3 regions of the Streptomyces sp. NPDC018026 genome follow, and region 3 is predicted to be linked to each of the others. Evidence: riboswitches for the same ligand, from Rfam matches in the RefSeq annotation. Region 3 holds a riboswitch; each other region holds the start of a gene.
What was found. A riboswitch is a leader RNA that binds a small molecule or an ion and turns the genes downstream of it on or off. The one in region 3 is predicted to bind thiamine pyrophosphate.
Positions count from the first base shown of each region.

Region 1: it holds a riboswitch for thiamine pyrophosphate, as region 3 does, so the genes downstream of both, ACH4D3_RS31895 (thiamine ABC transporter substrate binding subunit) here and thiO (glycine oxidase ThiO) in region 3, are expected to answer to the same signal.
Region 2: it holds a riboswitch for thiamine pyrophosphate, as region 3 does, so the genes downstream of both, thiC (phosphomethylpyrimidine synthase ThiC) here and thiO (glycine oxidase ThiO) in region 3, are expected to answer to the same signal.

Region 1 covers NZ_JBIRFY010000013.1:112,699-117,110, reverse strand. The annotation lists gene ACH4D3_RS31900 (ABC transporter permease) at 1-1,608, opposite strand, end outside; gene ACH4D3_RS31895 (thiamine ABC transporter substrate binding subunit) at 1,584-2,678, opposite strand; TPP riboswitch at 2,758-2,863, opposite strand; gene rlmN (23S rRNA (adenine(2503)-C(2))-methyltransferase RlmN) at 2,932-4,062, opposite strand; gene ACH4D3_RS31885 (phosphatidate cytidylyltransferase) at 4,220-4,412, opposite strand, start outside.
Region 2 covers NZ_JBIRFY010000009.1:192,745-197,156, reverse strand. The annotation lists gene ACH4D3_RS26985 (YibE/F family protein) at 1-1,477, opposite strand, end outside; TPP riboswitch at 1,549-1,738, shown strand; gene thiC (phosphomethylpyrimidine synthase ThiC) at 1,731-3,560, shown strand; gene ACH4D3_RS26975 (hypothetical protein) at 3,624-4,412, opposite strand, start outside.
Region 3 covers NZ_JBIRFY010000015.1:64,940-69,351, reverse strand. The annotation lists gene ACH4D3_RS33760 (Rv2175c family DNA-binding protein) at 1-174, opposite strand, end outside; gene ACH4D3_RS33755 (NAD(P)/FAD-dependent oxidoreductase) at 216-1,529, opposite strand; TPP riboswitch at 1,656-1,767, shown strand; gene thiO (glycine oxidase ThiO) at 1,765-3,006, shown strand; gene thiS (sulfur carrier protein ThiS) at 3,012-3,212, shown strand; gene ACH4D3_RS33740 (thiazole synthase) at 3,215-4,012, shown strand; gene pknB (Stk1 family PASTA domain-containing Ser/Thr kinase) at 4,209-4,412, shown strand, end outside.

The DNA of each region.
Region 1 (4,412 bases), on a different contig from region 3:
CGAAAGGGCCATCGCCTGGCCGTAGTTCATGTCCCCGGGCCGGCCCAGCAGGCGCGCCACGGCGACCGGCAGCGTCGGGTTGTCGGGCCGTGCGATGAACACGGTCGCGCCGAACTCCCCCAGCGACACCGCGAAGGCGAACCCGGCCGCCACCAGCAGCGCCCGCCGCACCATCGGCAGGTCCACCTCGCGCCACACCCGCCACGGCGACGCGCCCAGCACCGCGGCCGCCTCCCGCAGCTGTCCGTCCACCGCCCGCAGCACCGGCAGCATGGTCCGTACGACGAACGGGACGCCCACCAGCGCCTGCGCGAGCGGCACCAGGATCCAGGAGGACCTGAGGTCCAGCGGCGGTTCGTCCAGCGCGATCAGGAACCCGAAGCCGACCGTCACGGCCGACACCCCGAGCGGCAGCATCAGCAGCGCGTCGAACCCGCGCACGAAACGGCCCGCGTCGCGCCGGGTGAGCGCGGTCGCGGCCAGCGCGCCGATCACCACGGCGATGGCGGTGGCGGCGACGGCGTACTGGAGGGAGTTGCCGATCGCCTCGATCGGCGGGACGAGGAAGGCGCCGCCGTCCTCGCGGGTCAGCGCCCGGTAGTAGCCGAAGCCGGACGCCCCCAGCGACCGCTGGACCAGTACCGCCAGCGGCAGCACCAGCAGGACGGCGATGACGCCCAGGACGCCGGCGAGCAGCGCCCACTGCCCGGCTCCGCGCGGCCGGCGCGCGGTCGTGGCCGCGTCCACGAGCCGCAGCGCCGTCTCCCGCCGCCGCACCGTCCAGGCGTGCACGGCGAGGACGGCGACGACCGCCGCGAACTGGATCAGCGTCAGGACGGCGGCCGTGGACAGGTCGAAGACCTGCGAGGTCTGGCGGTAGATCTCCACCTCCAGGGTGGAGAAGGTGGGCCCGCCGAGGATCTGGACGACTCCGAAGGAGGTGAAGGTGAACAGGAAGACCATCAGCGCGGCGGCGGCCACGGCGGGTGCCAGCGCGGGCAGTGTGACCTGCCGCCAGGCCCGCAGCCGGGAGGCCCCGAGCATCCGCGCGGCCTCCTCCTGCCGCGGGTCGAGCTGCGCCCACAGTCCGCCGACGGTGCGGACGACGACGGCGTAGTTGAAGAAGACGTGCGCGAGCAGGATCGCCCACACCGTGGTGTCCAGGCGCAGGCCCCACAGCTCGTCGAGCAGCCCGCCGCGCCCGACCAGCGCCAGGAACGCCGTACCGACGACGACCGTCGGCAGCACGAACGGCACGGTCACCACGGCCCGCAGGACCTGCTTGCCGGGGAAGTCGAAGCGGGCGAAGACGTACGCGCCGGGCAGCGCGACGAGCAGCGTGAGCCCGGTGGACGCCAGGGCCTGCCAGGTGGTGAACCACAGCACGTGCCGCACGTCCGACTGTGCGAGCACGTCCCCGATCCGCCCGAGCTGCCAGACCCCGTCGACCTTCAGTCCGCGGGCCACGATGGCGGCGACGGGGTAGGCGAAGAACACCGCGAAGAACGCGACGGGCACGGCCATCAGGCCGAGCCGGGCCGCGCTCCCGCGGGCGGTCCGCGCCGCCTTCCTGCCCTCCCGGCTCACTTCAGTACGAGCGAGGTCCACGACTTGACCCACTGGTCGCGGTTGTCGGCGATCTTCGCCGGGTCGAGGGTCTGCGGGTCCTTCGCCTGCGGCCCGAACTTCGAGAACACCTCGGGGACCCGCGCGCCCTCCCGCACCGGGTAGACGAACATGTTCAGCGGCATGTCCTCCTGGAAGGACTTGCTCAGCAGGAAGTCGAGGAGGGCCTTGCCGCCCTCGGGGTTCTTCGCGTTGCTGAGCAGACCCGCGTACTCGACCTGCCGGAAGCAGGTGCCGTCGGCGACGCCCGTGGGGGCGGTGTCCGGCTGCGGGTCGGCGTAGACGACCTCGACGGGCGGGGAGGAGGCGTAGGACACGACGAGCGGACGGTCGCCCTTGGCCTTCTTGCCGCCGGCCGAACCGGAGAACTCCTCGTTGTACGCCTGCTCCCAGCTGTCCACGACCTTGACGCCGTTCGCCTTGAGCTTCTTCCAGTAGCCCTCCCAGCCGTCGTCTCCGTACTGGGCGGCGGTGCCGAGAAGGAAGCCGAGGCCGGGCGAGGAGCTGCCCGCGTTCTCGGTGACGAGCAGGTCCTTGTACTCGGGCTCGACCAGGTCGTCGAAGGACTTGGGCGGGGTCAGCCCGTGCCGGTCGAAGTACGCCTTGTCGTAGTTGACGCAGATGTCGCCGGTGTCGACGGGCGTGACCCGGTGCTTGTCCTGGTCGGCCCGGTACTCGGGCCGGACGAGGTCGGCCCCCTTGGCCTCGTACGGCTGGAACAGGCCGTTGTCGAGGGCGCGGGAGAGCAGGGTGTTGTCGACGCCGAAGAAGACGTCGCCCTGCGGGTTGTCCTTGGTGAGGACGGCCTTGTTGACGGCCTGGCCCGCGTCGCCGTCCTCCAGGACCTTGACCTTGTAGCCGGATTCCTTCTCGAAGGCGGCGATGACGTCCTTGGACGCGGCCCACGAGTCGTGGCTGACCAGAGTCACGGTCTTGGAGCCGCCGGAGCCGCTGCCGTCGCCGCCGTCGTCGGACGACGATCCGCAGGCGGCCAGCGTGCCGACCATGCCGAGCCCGACGGCCAGGACACTGACCTTCTTGGTGATGCTCACTGAATTCCTCCTGGGTGACCAGGAGAAGACGCGGCCCCGCCCGGGACCCCTGGCGAGGGTCCCGGGCAGGGCGCAACAGCTCGAGTGGTGACCGATCTCCCTACCCAGAATGACCTGGGCCAGGTTCGGAGGGTCTGCGGCCGGTGCCGCACTCTCAGCGCTGTGGCGCTCCCCTGTCGGAATATGAAGATGTGACGACTATGACGATGTACTGGGCGTGCTGGATGTACTACTGATACTTCCGCCGGTCAGGTTACCGCTCGCTCGCGGCGAGCTGACCACACGCCCCGTCGATCTCCTGCCCACGGGTGTCCCGGATCGTCACCGGCACACCGTGCGCCGCGATGGCCTCCACGAACGCCTTCTCGTCCTCGGGCCGGGACGCGGTCCACTTGGAGCCGGGCGTCGGGTTGAGCGGGATCAGGTTGACGTGCACGGGCCTGCCCTTGAGCAGCCGCCCGAGCCGGTCGCCGCGCCAGGCCTGGTCGTTGATGTCGCGGATCAGGGCGTACTCGATGGACAGCCGGCGCCCGGACTTCGCCGCGTACTCGAACCCGGCGTCCAGCACCTCGCGCACCTTCCACCGCGTGTTGACGGGGACGAGGGTGTCGCGCAGCTCGTCGTCGGGGGCGTGCAGCGAGATGGCGAGGCGGCACTTGAAGCCCTCGCCGGTGAAGCGGTGGATCGCCGGGACGAGACCGACCGTGGAGACGGTGATGCCGCGCTGGGAGAGTCCCAGCCCGTCGGGCTCGGGGTCGGTGAGCCGGCGGATGGAGCCGACGACGCGGTTGTAGTTGGCGAGGGGCTCGCCCATGCCCATGAACACGATGTTGCTGAGCCGGGCGGGGCCTCCCGGGACCTCGCCGTCCCTGAGCGCCCGCATGCCGTCCACGATCTGGTGCACGATCTCGGCGGTCGACAGGTTGCGGTCCAGGCCGGCCTGGCCGGTGGCGCAGAACGGGCAGTTCATCCCGCAGCCCGCCTGGGAGCTGATGCACATGGTCACCCGGTCCGGGTAGCGCATGAGCACCGACTCGACGAGCGTCCCGTCGAACAGCTTCCACAGCGTCTTGCGCGTGGTCCCCTGGTCGGTCGACAGATGCCGCACGACCGTCATCAGCTCGGGCAGCAGCGCTTCCCGCAGCCCCTCGCGCGAACCGGCGGGGATGTCGGTCCACTGCTCGGGGTCGTGCGCGTACCGCGCGAAGTAGTGCTGCGAGAGCTGCTTCGCGCGGAACGGCTTCTCACCGATCGCGGCGACAGCCTCCTTGCGCTCGGCAGGCGTGAGATCGGCAAGGTGCCGCGGCGGCCGCTTCGCTCCGCGGGGTGCGGCAAAGGTGAGCTCACCGGGGGCTGGACGGGCCACGGTCGGACAACTCCTCATGACGGCGGGCCTGTGGCAACCCCCCGCTTTCTGCGGGGACAACGGCAGGGCCGTGCCGAAGCCAGGAGACCTCACTGGGACACCCCCGCGTCGGCGGGGACACACGGAAGGGCCCGCGGCAGACGCCGCAGGCCCTTTCCATGCTACCGGATGACTGTCAACCCACCCCGACGAAGATCACCAGCAGCAGCCACACCACCGGCGCCGTCGGGAGGAGGGAGTCCAGCCGGTCCATGATGCCGCCGTGGCCCGGCAGGAGGGTGCCCATGTCCTTGATGCCGAGGTCTCGCTTGATCATGGACTCGCCGAGGTCGCCCAGGGTGGCGCTGACGGCGACCACGAGGCCGAGC
Region 2 (4,412 bases), on a different contig from region 3:
CGGCCGGCCGGTCCGCCGACACGACCAGGGCGGCGAGGGCCGTGGTGACCGGCACGGAGGCCACCAGCCCGATCGAGCCGACCAGCGTCCGCACGATCTCCTCCGCCACCAGCTCGCTGTTGGCGACCGTCCCCACACCGCTCTGCGCGATCGAGAACAGCAGCAGCAGGGGCAGCGCAGCGCCCGCGTAGGCGAGGACGAGCGTGTTCACCACCGAGGCGATGTGGTCGCGGCCGATGCGGATGCCCGCGCGGTACAGACCGCGCCAGCCCATCGTCGGGTTGGCCTCGTGCAGTTCCCACACCGCCGAGGTCTGGGTGACCGTCACGTCGTCCAGGACACCGAGCGAACCGATGATGACCCCGGCGAGCAGCAGGCCGCTCATGTCGATGGACGGGTACAGGCCGTGAATGAGGCCGGTGTTGTCGTCCGTGTTGCCGGTGAGCGCGGCCCAGCCGATGAAGAGCGACCCGAGTACGCCGATCAGCAGTAGCGAGATCAGAGTGCCGAGCACCGCCACGGATGTGCGGGCCGACAGCCCGTGGCACAGGTACAACGCGATCAGCATGATGGCGCTGGACCCGATCACCGCCACGACCAGGGGGTTGGAGCCCTGCAGGATGGCGGGCAGGATGAAGAAGTTCAGCAGCAGGAAGCTGATGGCCAGCGAGACCAACGCCATGAGCCCGCGCAGCCGTCCGACGACCACGACGGCGAGGGCGAAGATGCCGGCGAGCAGGGCCAGGGGGAGCCGGCGGTTGATGTCGGTCACCGAGTACTGCAGGTCCTTCGGCGCGGAGGGCTCGTAGGCGACCACCACCTTCTGGCCCTCGTGCAACTGCCGTGACTGGTCCGGCTGCACGATCTCGTCGAACGTGCGGCCCTTGTCGTCGCCGGTGTCGACGCGGATGGTCGCCCGCTTGCAGTCGCCGTTCGCCTGCTGCACCGCGGAGGAACCCTCGGCGGTGGATGTGTCGCCGGTCGGGACACCGCCCGAGGCGTTGACGGACTGGCAGCTCAGTTCGACCACCTTGGTGACGGTGGCCTGCTGCGTCTGCCGGTCGAAGCCGACGCCGGTGCGCTCGTGCGCCGGTGCGCCGCCCGGCCACAGCACCGCGAGCCCGACCAGGACGGCCGCGGTGAAGGGGATGAGGATCGCGGCGATGACCTTCCGCAGATGCCGGGAGACGGGAGCCGCCGGTCCGTGCCCGTGCGAGTGCCCGTGCCCGCCGCCTACACCGTGCCCGCCGCCCTCACCGTGCCCACCGCCCGTGCCGTGTCCGCCGCCCGCACCGTGCCCACCGCTCGCACCGTGCCCATGGTCCGCATCGTGTCCGTAACCCGTCTCATGTCTGCCGGCGTTCGCGGCGGCGGCGACGCCGGGGACGTGGCCGACTGTCCGGCCGTCGCCCTCTTCGGCGTTCGGTCCGCGGCGGGGCCGGCGCGGTGGAAAGGAGGGGGGCTGCGGTGTGGTCACCGCCCGATCATCGCAAGAACGAGGGGGGCCCTCTGTTCACCGCGCCCGAATGGGCGCTAGCGTGGAGGCACCTTTGTACACGCGGGAGCTCGGAGCACCGGGCTGAGAGGGCGCTGACCTCCGTCCCAGCGATGTTTCACGGGAAACGTCACCGAAATCGAGTGACGTATCCCACGAAGCGTCGACGGACGGAAGCCGCTGCGTCGACCGCCGAACCTGTTACCGGGTAATGCCGGCGTAGGGAGTAGGTCTCATGACCATCAAGGACGCACGCACGCCTGCCTCCACGCAGAACACCGCCCAGGCGGACACCGCAGGCACCGCGGACAACGCGGAGGCCGGGAAGTCCATCGGCTGGCACAAGGCGTACGTCGAGGGCTCGCGCCCCGATCTGCGGGTGCCGGTCCGTCAGGTGCACCTCACCAACGGGCAGTCGGTCACGCTGTACGACACCTCGGGCCCGTACACCGATCCACACGTCGACACCGATGTCCGCAGGGGCCTTGCGCCGCTGCGGGAGAACTGGATCATCGCCCGCGGCGACACCGAGGAGTACGCGGGCCGCCCCGTCCGGCCCGAGGACGACGGAATCAAGCACACCTCGCCCCGCGGCGGCCTGCGCAACCTCGACGCCGTCTTCCCCGGCCGCCCGCGCCAGCCGCGCCGGGGCCGGGACGGCAACGCGGTCACGCAGCTCGCGTACGCGCGACAGGGGGAGATCACCCCGGAGATGGAGTACGTGGCCGTCCGGGAGAACGTCTCCCCGGAGGTGGTCCGCGAAGAGATCGCCGCAGGACGTGCCGTGCTGCCCGCCAACGTCAACCACCCCGAGATCGAGCCGATGATCATCGGCAAGCGGTTCCTGGTGAAGGTCAACGCCAACATCGGCAACTCGGCGGTGACGTCCTCCATCGAGGAGGAGGTGGACAAGATGACCTGGGCGACCCGGTGGGGTGCCGACACGGTCATGGACCTCTCCACCGGCCGCAACATCCACACCACCCGCGAATGGGTGCTGCGCAACTCCCCCGTCCCCATCGGAACCGTGCCGCTCTACCAGGCCCTGGAGAAGGTCGACGGCCGCGCCGAGGAGCTGACCTGGGAGATCTACAAGGACACCGTCATCGAACAGGCCGAGCAGGGCGTGGACTACATGACGGTCCACGCGGGCGTGCGCCTGCCGTACGTACCCCTCACCGCGAACCGCAAGACGGGCATCGTCTCGCGCGGCGGATCGATCATGGCGGCGTGGTGCCTGGCGCACCACAAGGAGTCGTTCCTCTACGAGAACTTCGAGGAACTCTGCGAGATCCTCGCCGCCTACGACGTCACCTACTCCCTCGGCGACGGCCTGCGTCCGGGGTCGATCGCGGACGCCAACGACGAGGCGCAGTTCGCCGAGCTGCGCACGCTCGGGGAACTCAACCGGATCGCCAAGCGTTGCAACGTACAGACCATGATCGAGGGCCCGGGACATGTCCCGATGCACAAGATCAAGGAGAACATCGATCTTCAGCAGGAGATCTGCGATGAAGCTCCGTTCTATACCCTCGGCCCGCTGACGACGGACGTCGCGCCGGCGTACGACCACATCACCTCCGGCATCGGTGCCGCGATGATCGCCTGGTGGGGCACGGCCATGCTCTGCTACGTCACGCCCAAGGAACACCTGGGCCTGCCCAACCGTGACGACGTCAAGACCGGCGTCATCACCTACAAGATCGCCGCCCATGCCGCCGACCTCGCCAAGGGTCACCCAGGTGCACAGGAGTGGGACGACGCGCTGTCGGACGCCCGGTTCGAATTCCGGTGGGAGGACCAGTTCAACCTGGCCCTAGACCCCGACACGGCACGGGAGTTCCACGACGAGACACTGCCGGCCGAGCCCGCCAAGACGGCCCACTTCTGCTCCATGTGCGGGCCCAAGTTCTGCTCGATGAAGATTAGTCAAAGCATCACAGAGCAGTTCGGCGGCACGGCGGCTGCGGGGGCGACGGCTGAGGAGGTCGCTGCGGGGATGCTCCAGAAGTCGAAAGAGTTCGCGGAGAGCGGGAACCGGGTGTACCTGCCGATGGCAGACTGACAGCGGCTGCAGATGCGTCGTGCCGGAGTGCGGAACGGCATTCCGGCGCAACGCCTGGACCTGCTACCGAGCGGAGACGGCCCAGCGGGTCAGTTGTCCGGAAGCCTCGTCGTGGGTGAGCCAGGTTCCGTCACCAAGTGGGCGGGCCGGTCCTTCTATGGGGCACGGGTAGCCGACCTGCCCCACTACCTCCAAGGTGGCCGAGTCAAGCAGCCAGTGACGGCCCTCACCGTGCTCCTCGTCGGCCTCAGTGGTCGAGGCCAGGACTGAGGTTGAGTCGATGTGCCCGCAGTAGTAGTCCCAGTACGCGGGGTCTTCGTTCTCGTAGTCCTCGTCTCCGTCTTCGGGCTGGAGCGGGGGGACGGCGGAATCGTCGACGGTCGCCATTGCGGCTCCCGAAGGAAATGCGTGGACGGAGAGGTCCCCGCAGTTGTGGTCCAAGGTCAGGAACTTGGTGCCCGATGGGTGGATGTCGACGAGGATGCGGTCGTCGTCGTTCATGTGCCAGCTGTGCAGGTTGCCTTGCTCCCACCGCGCCCAGTAGAGCATCGATCCGTCCTGCCCCAAGCCGATGCTCAGTCCCACGTGCTTCCCGTCCGGGTGGGCAATGTGTACAGAGCCGGCTGCCGCGCTGTCCAGAGGAGTCCGGCCCACAACCCTGCCGGTGATGGCATCGAGTACCAACCACTCCTCGTACTCGGAGCCACGAACGTGCCCCCAGACGAGAGTCCCGTCATCCGAGACCCGGACCGATCCGGATTCCAGACCGCCACAGATGTGGTCGGCGATGGTGTGATCGTGCTCCCGATTTCCCCAGCACTCGTGGCCGTACTCCCAGCGGACACTCCCGTC
Region 3 (4,412 bases):
GAAGGCCGCGGGGATGTGCAGCGCGCGGTTCTCACCGCGGCGCACGGCGATGAGCTGGCCCTCCTTGATCAGCTGGCGTACCCGGGTCACCTCGACGCCGAGCATCTCGGCGATGTCGGGAACGGTGAGCCAGGCGGGCACGAGAGCATCGGTCTTTGCGTCAATCTCGGTCACGCCTCCAGCCTGCCACCTGGCACTGACAGTCGGAAACCTGGCTACGCCGAGGCCGCCGTCGCCGCCTTCAGCGGCTTCGCCGGGTCGGCCAGCAGGTCCGGGTCCATCGGCGTACCCGCCTGGATCAGGCGCCTGCCCTGTGCCAGGTCGCGGGGGCGGCCCACCGCGAGCAGGGCGACCAGGCGGCCCTCGCGCAGCCAGCAGACCGTCCATGCCGGGCTCGCGGGGTCGCCGCGCCACAGGGTGGTGTCGGCGGCGGTGTGGTGACCGGCGTACTGGACGAAGCGGCCGAACTGCTCGGACCAGAAGTAGGGCACCGGGTCGTAGGCCGCCGGGGCCTCGCCGCCCGGGGCGCCGACGATGCCGGCGGCGACCGTGCGCGGGCCCTGGAGGGCGTTGTCCCAGTGGTGCACCAGCAGCCGCTCGCCGTAGCGCGCGGAGGGGAAGGAGGCGCAGTCGCCGACCGCGTGGACGTCCGGCGCGGAGGTGCGCAGGCGGTCGTCGGCCAGGACCTCGCCGTGCGCACCGAGGGCGATGCCGGACCCGGCGAGCCAGCCGGTGGCCGGGCGGGCGCCGATGCCGACGACGACCGCGTCGGCGGGCAGCCGGGTGCCGTCGGCGAGGACGACCCGGCCCGGCTCACCGGGGCCGCCGGACTCGACGCGCTCCACGCGCGCGCGGGTGCGCAGTTCGGCGCCGGCGTCGGCGTACCAGGCGGTCATCGGCGCGGCGACCTCGGCGGGCAGCGCGTCGGCCAGCGGCCGGTCGGCGGCCTCCACCACGGTCACCGCGCAGCCCGCCTCGCGCGCGGCGGTGGCGAACTCGGCGCCGATCCAGCCCGCGCCGACGACCACGACGTCGTGCTGCCGGGCGAGCACCGGCCGCAGCCGTTCCGCGTCGTCCAGGGTGCGCAGCAGGTGCACGCCGGGCACGCCCTCGGCGCCGGGGAGCCGGACCGGTTCGGCGCCGGTCGCCAGGACGAGGACGTCGTACGGCACCGGCCCCTCGGAGGTGTCCAGGACGTGCTCCGCGGGGCGGACGCCCAGGGCCTCGCGGCCCAGCCGCAGGGTGATGCCCAGTGCCTCGAAGTCGACGTCGAAGGCGGAGCCCTCGGCGGTGCCGAGCAGGACGGCCTTGGACAGCGGGGGGCGGTCGTACGGCTGGTGCGGCTCCGCACCGATCAGGGTCACGGGGCCGGTGAAGCCCTGTTCCCGCAGGGCGACCGCGGTCTGCACGCCCGCCATCCCGGCGCCCACCACGACCACACGGCGCTCCGCGTCCGCCGCCGGCCGCTGTCCCCGGTCCCGTTGGTCCTGTGGTTCCCGTCGTTCCCGTTCCCGCGTCTGCTCGCTCACCCGATCACCATAGACACCTGGCGTTTCGCCGGTCGGTGCCCGTACGCCGTGGACCGGCCGGCGACGCCCCCGGCCCCGGGAGGCTCCCTTACAAGGGCGGCGGCCGGCGGGCTAGGGTGGCCGACGCAAGGCACTCGCGGGAGCCCGGACGCACCGGGCTGAGAGGGAGGCTGGCGGCCTCCGACCGTACGAACCTGATCCGGGTCATGCCGGCGAAGGGAGGGGCTGGACGCCCATGTCGTCTCCATCACACACGCCTCCGCACACACCTCGTACGTCCCGTACGCCCGACGTGCTGGTCGTCGGCGGCGGGATCATCGGGCTCGTCACCGCCTGGCGGGCCGCGCGGCGCGGGCTGGTCACCGCGCTCGTGGACCCCGAGCCGGGCGGCGGGGCGGCCCAGGTGGCGGCCGGGATGCTGGCCGCCGTCACGGAGCTGCACTACGGCGAGGAGACGCTGCTCGCGCTGAACCTCGCCTCGGCCCGCCGCTATCCGGAGTTCGCGGCCGAGCTGGCCGAGCTGACCGGCCACGACCTCGGTTACCGGCGCTGCGGCACACTCGCCGTCGCGCTGGACGCCGACGACCGCGCCCACCTGCGCGAACTGCACGCGCTCCAGCAGCGCTCCGGCCTGGAGTCCGAGTGGCTGTCGGGGCGTGAGTGCCGGCGTCTGGAGCCGATGCTCGCGCCGGGCGTGCGCGGGGGGCTCCGGGTGGACGGCGACCACCAGATCGACCCGCGCCGTCTCGCCCACGCGCTGGTGGCCGCCTGCGAACACGAGGGTGTGGTCTTCCACCGGGTGTGGGCCGAGCGGCTCACCGTCGGGCGCGGGGAGCGGGCCACGGGGGTCGTCACCGCCGACGGCACGGCGCTGACGGCCGGGCAGGTGGTGCTGGCCGGGGGCAGCCTGAGCGGGCGGCTCGGGGGCGTGCCGGAGGCCGTGCTGCCGCCGGTGCGGCCGGTGAAGGGGCAGGTGCTGCGGCTGACCATGCCGCGGACGCCGGGGCCGCTGCTGAACCGGACCGTGCGCGCCGTGGTGCGCGGCAACCACGTCTACCTGGTGCCCCGGGAGAGCGGCGAGCTGGTCGTCGGCGCCACCAGCGAGGAGCTGGGCTGGGACACGACGGTCACCGCGGGCGGCGTCTACGAACTGCTGCGCGACGCGCACGAGCTGGTGCCCGGCATCACGGAGCTGCCCCTGACGGAGACCCGCGCGAGTCTGCGTCCCGGCTCCCCGGACAACGCCCCGCTGCTCGGCCCGACCGCTCTGGACGGCCTGCTGCTCGCCACCGGCCACTACCGCAACGGCGTCCTGCTCACGCCCGTCACCGGCGACGTCATGGCGCACGCGCTGACCACCGGGGAGCTGCCGGAGGAGGCCCGCCCCTTCACGCCCCGGCGCTTCGACGCCGCCCCCGCACTGCCGGTACTCCCGGCCCTCTCGGACCTCTCGGACCTCTCGGAGCAGCCCGTATGAGTCACGTGACCGTCTCCGTCAACGGCGAGCCGCGCGAGGTGGCTCCCGGCACTGCCCTGGACGCGCTGGTGGGCACGCTCACCGCGGCCCCGTCCGGAGTGGCCGCCGCCCTGAACGAGACCGTCGTCCCGCGCGCGCGGTGGTCGGCCACCGCCCTGGCCGACGGCGACCGCGTCGAGATCCTCACCGCCGTCCAAGGAGGCTGACCATGGCCGACGATCCCTTCGTCCTCGGCGGCACGACGTACGCGTCCCGCCTGATCATGGGCACGGGCGGGGCGCCCAGCCTGGACGTGCTGGAGCGCGCGCTGGTGGCCTCCGGGACGGAGCTGACGACCGTCGCGATGCGGCGGGTGAACGCCTCGGTGCACGGCTCCGTGCTGTCCGTGCTGGAGCGGCTCGGCATCCGGGTGCTGCCGAACACGGCCGGCTGCTTCACCGCCGGGGAGGCGGTGCTCACCGCCCGTCTCGCGCGCGAGGCGCTCGGCACGGACCTGGTCAAGCTGGAGGTCATCGCCGACGAGCGCACCCTGCTGCCGGACCCGGTCGAGCTGCTGGACGCGGCGGAGACGCTGGTGGACGACGGGTTCACCGTACTGCCGTACACCAACGACGACCCGGTGCTCGCGCGGAAGCTGGAGGACGTCGGGTGCGCGGCGGTCATGCCGCTGGGCTCGCCGATCGGGTCCGGGCTCGGGATCCGCAACCCGCACAACTTCCAGCTGATCGTGGAGCACGCGCGCGTGCCGGTGATCCTGGACGCCGGGGCCGGTACGGCGTCGGACGTGGCGCTGGCGATGGAGCTGGGGTGCGCGGGTGTGATGCTGGCCTCGGCGGTGACGCGGGCGCAGGAGCCGGTGCTGATGGCCGCCGCGATGCGCTCCGCGGTGGAGGCGGGGCGGTTGGCTCGGCGGGCCGGGCGGATTCCGCGGCGGCATTTCGCCGAGGCGTCGTCTCCTGCGGAGGGCTTGGCGGTGCTGGATCCGGAGCGGCCCGCCTTTGAGTGACCCGGCGCCGTCCCGGGGTCTTTTCTCCCACCCCCGCACCACCCGTTTCCAGTCGGGCAAGAAGTGGACCACTCGCGTGGGGGTGCGCCGCCGTCGGCGGCGCACGGTGCGTGGGAAGCGTCACAGATGCGCTTCAGTCCCGGTGCGATTGCGTTCGGCGACGCGGGGTGTCGGTGTCGGCTCGTAGACTCCCTGCGTGGACACGACCCTTCAGGACCCTCTCGTCGGGCAGGTGCTCGACGGCCGGTACCGCGTCGAGGCGCGGATCGCGGTCGGCGGGATGGCCACGGTCTACCGGGCCGTGGACACCCGCCTGGACCGCGTGCTCGCGCTGAAGGTGATGCACCCGACGCTCGCGACCGACGCCACCTTCGTCGAGCGGTTCATCCGCGAGGCCAAG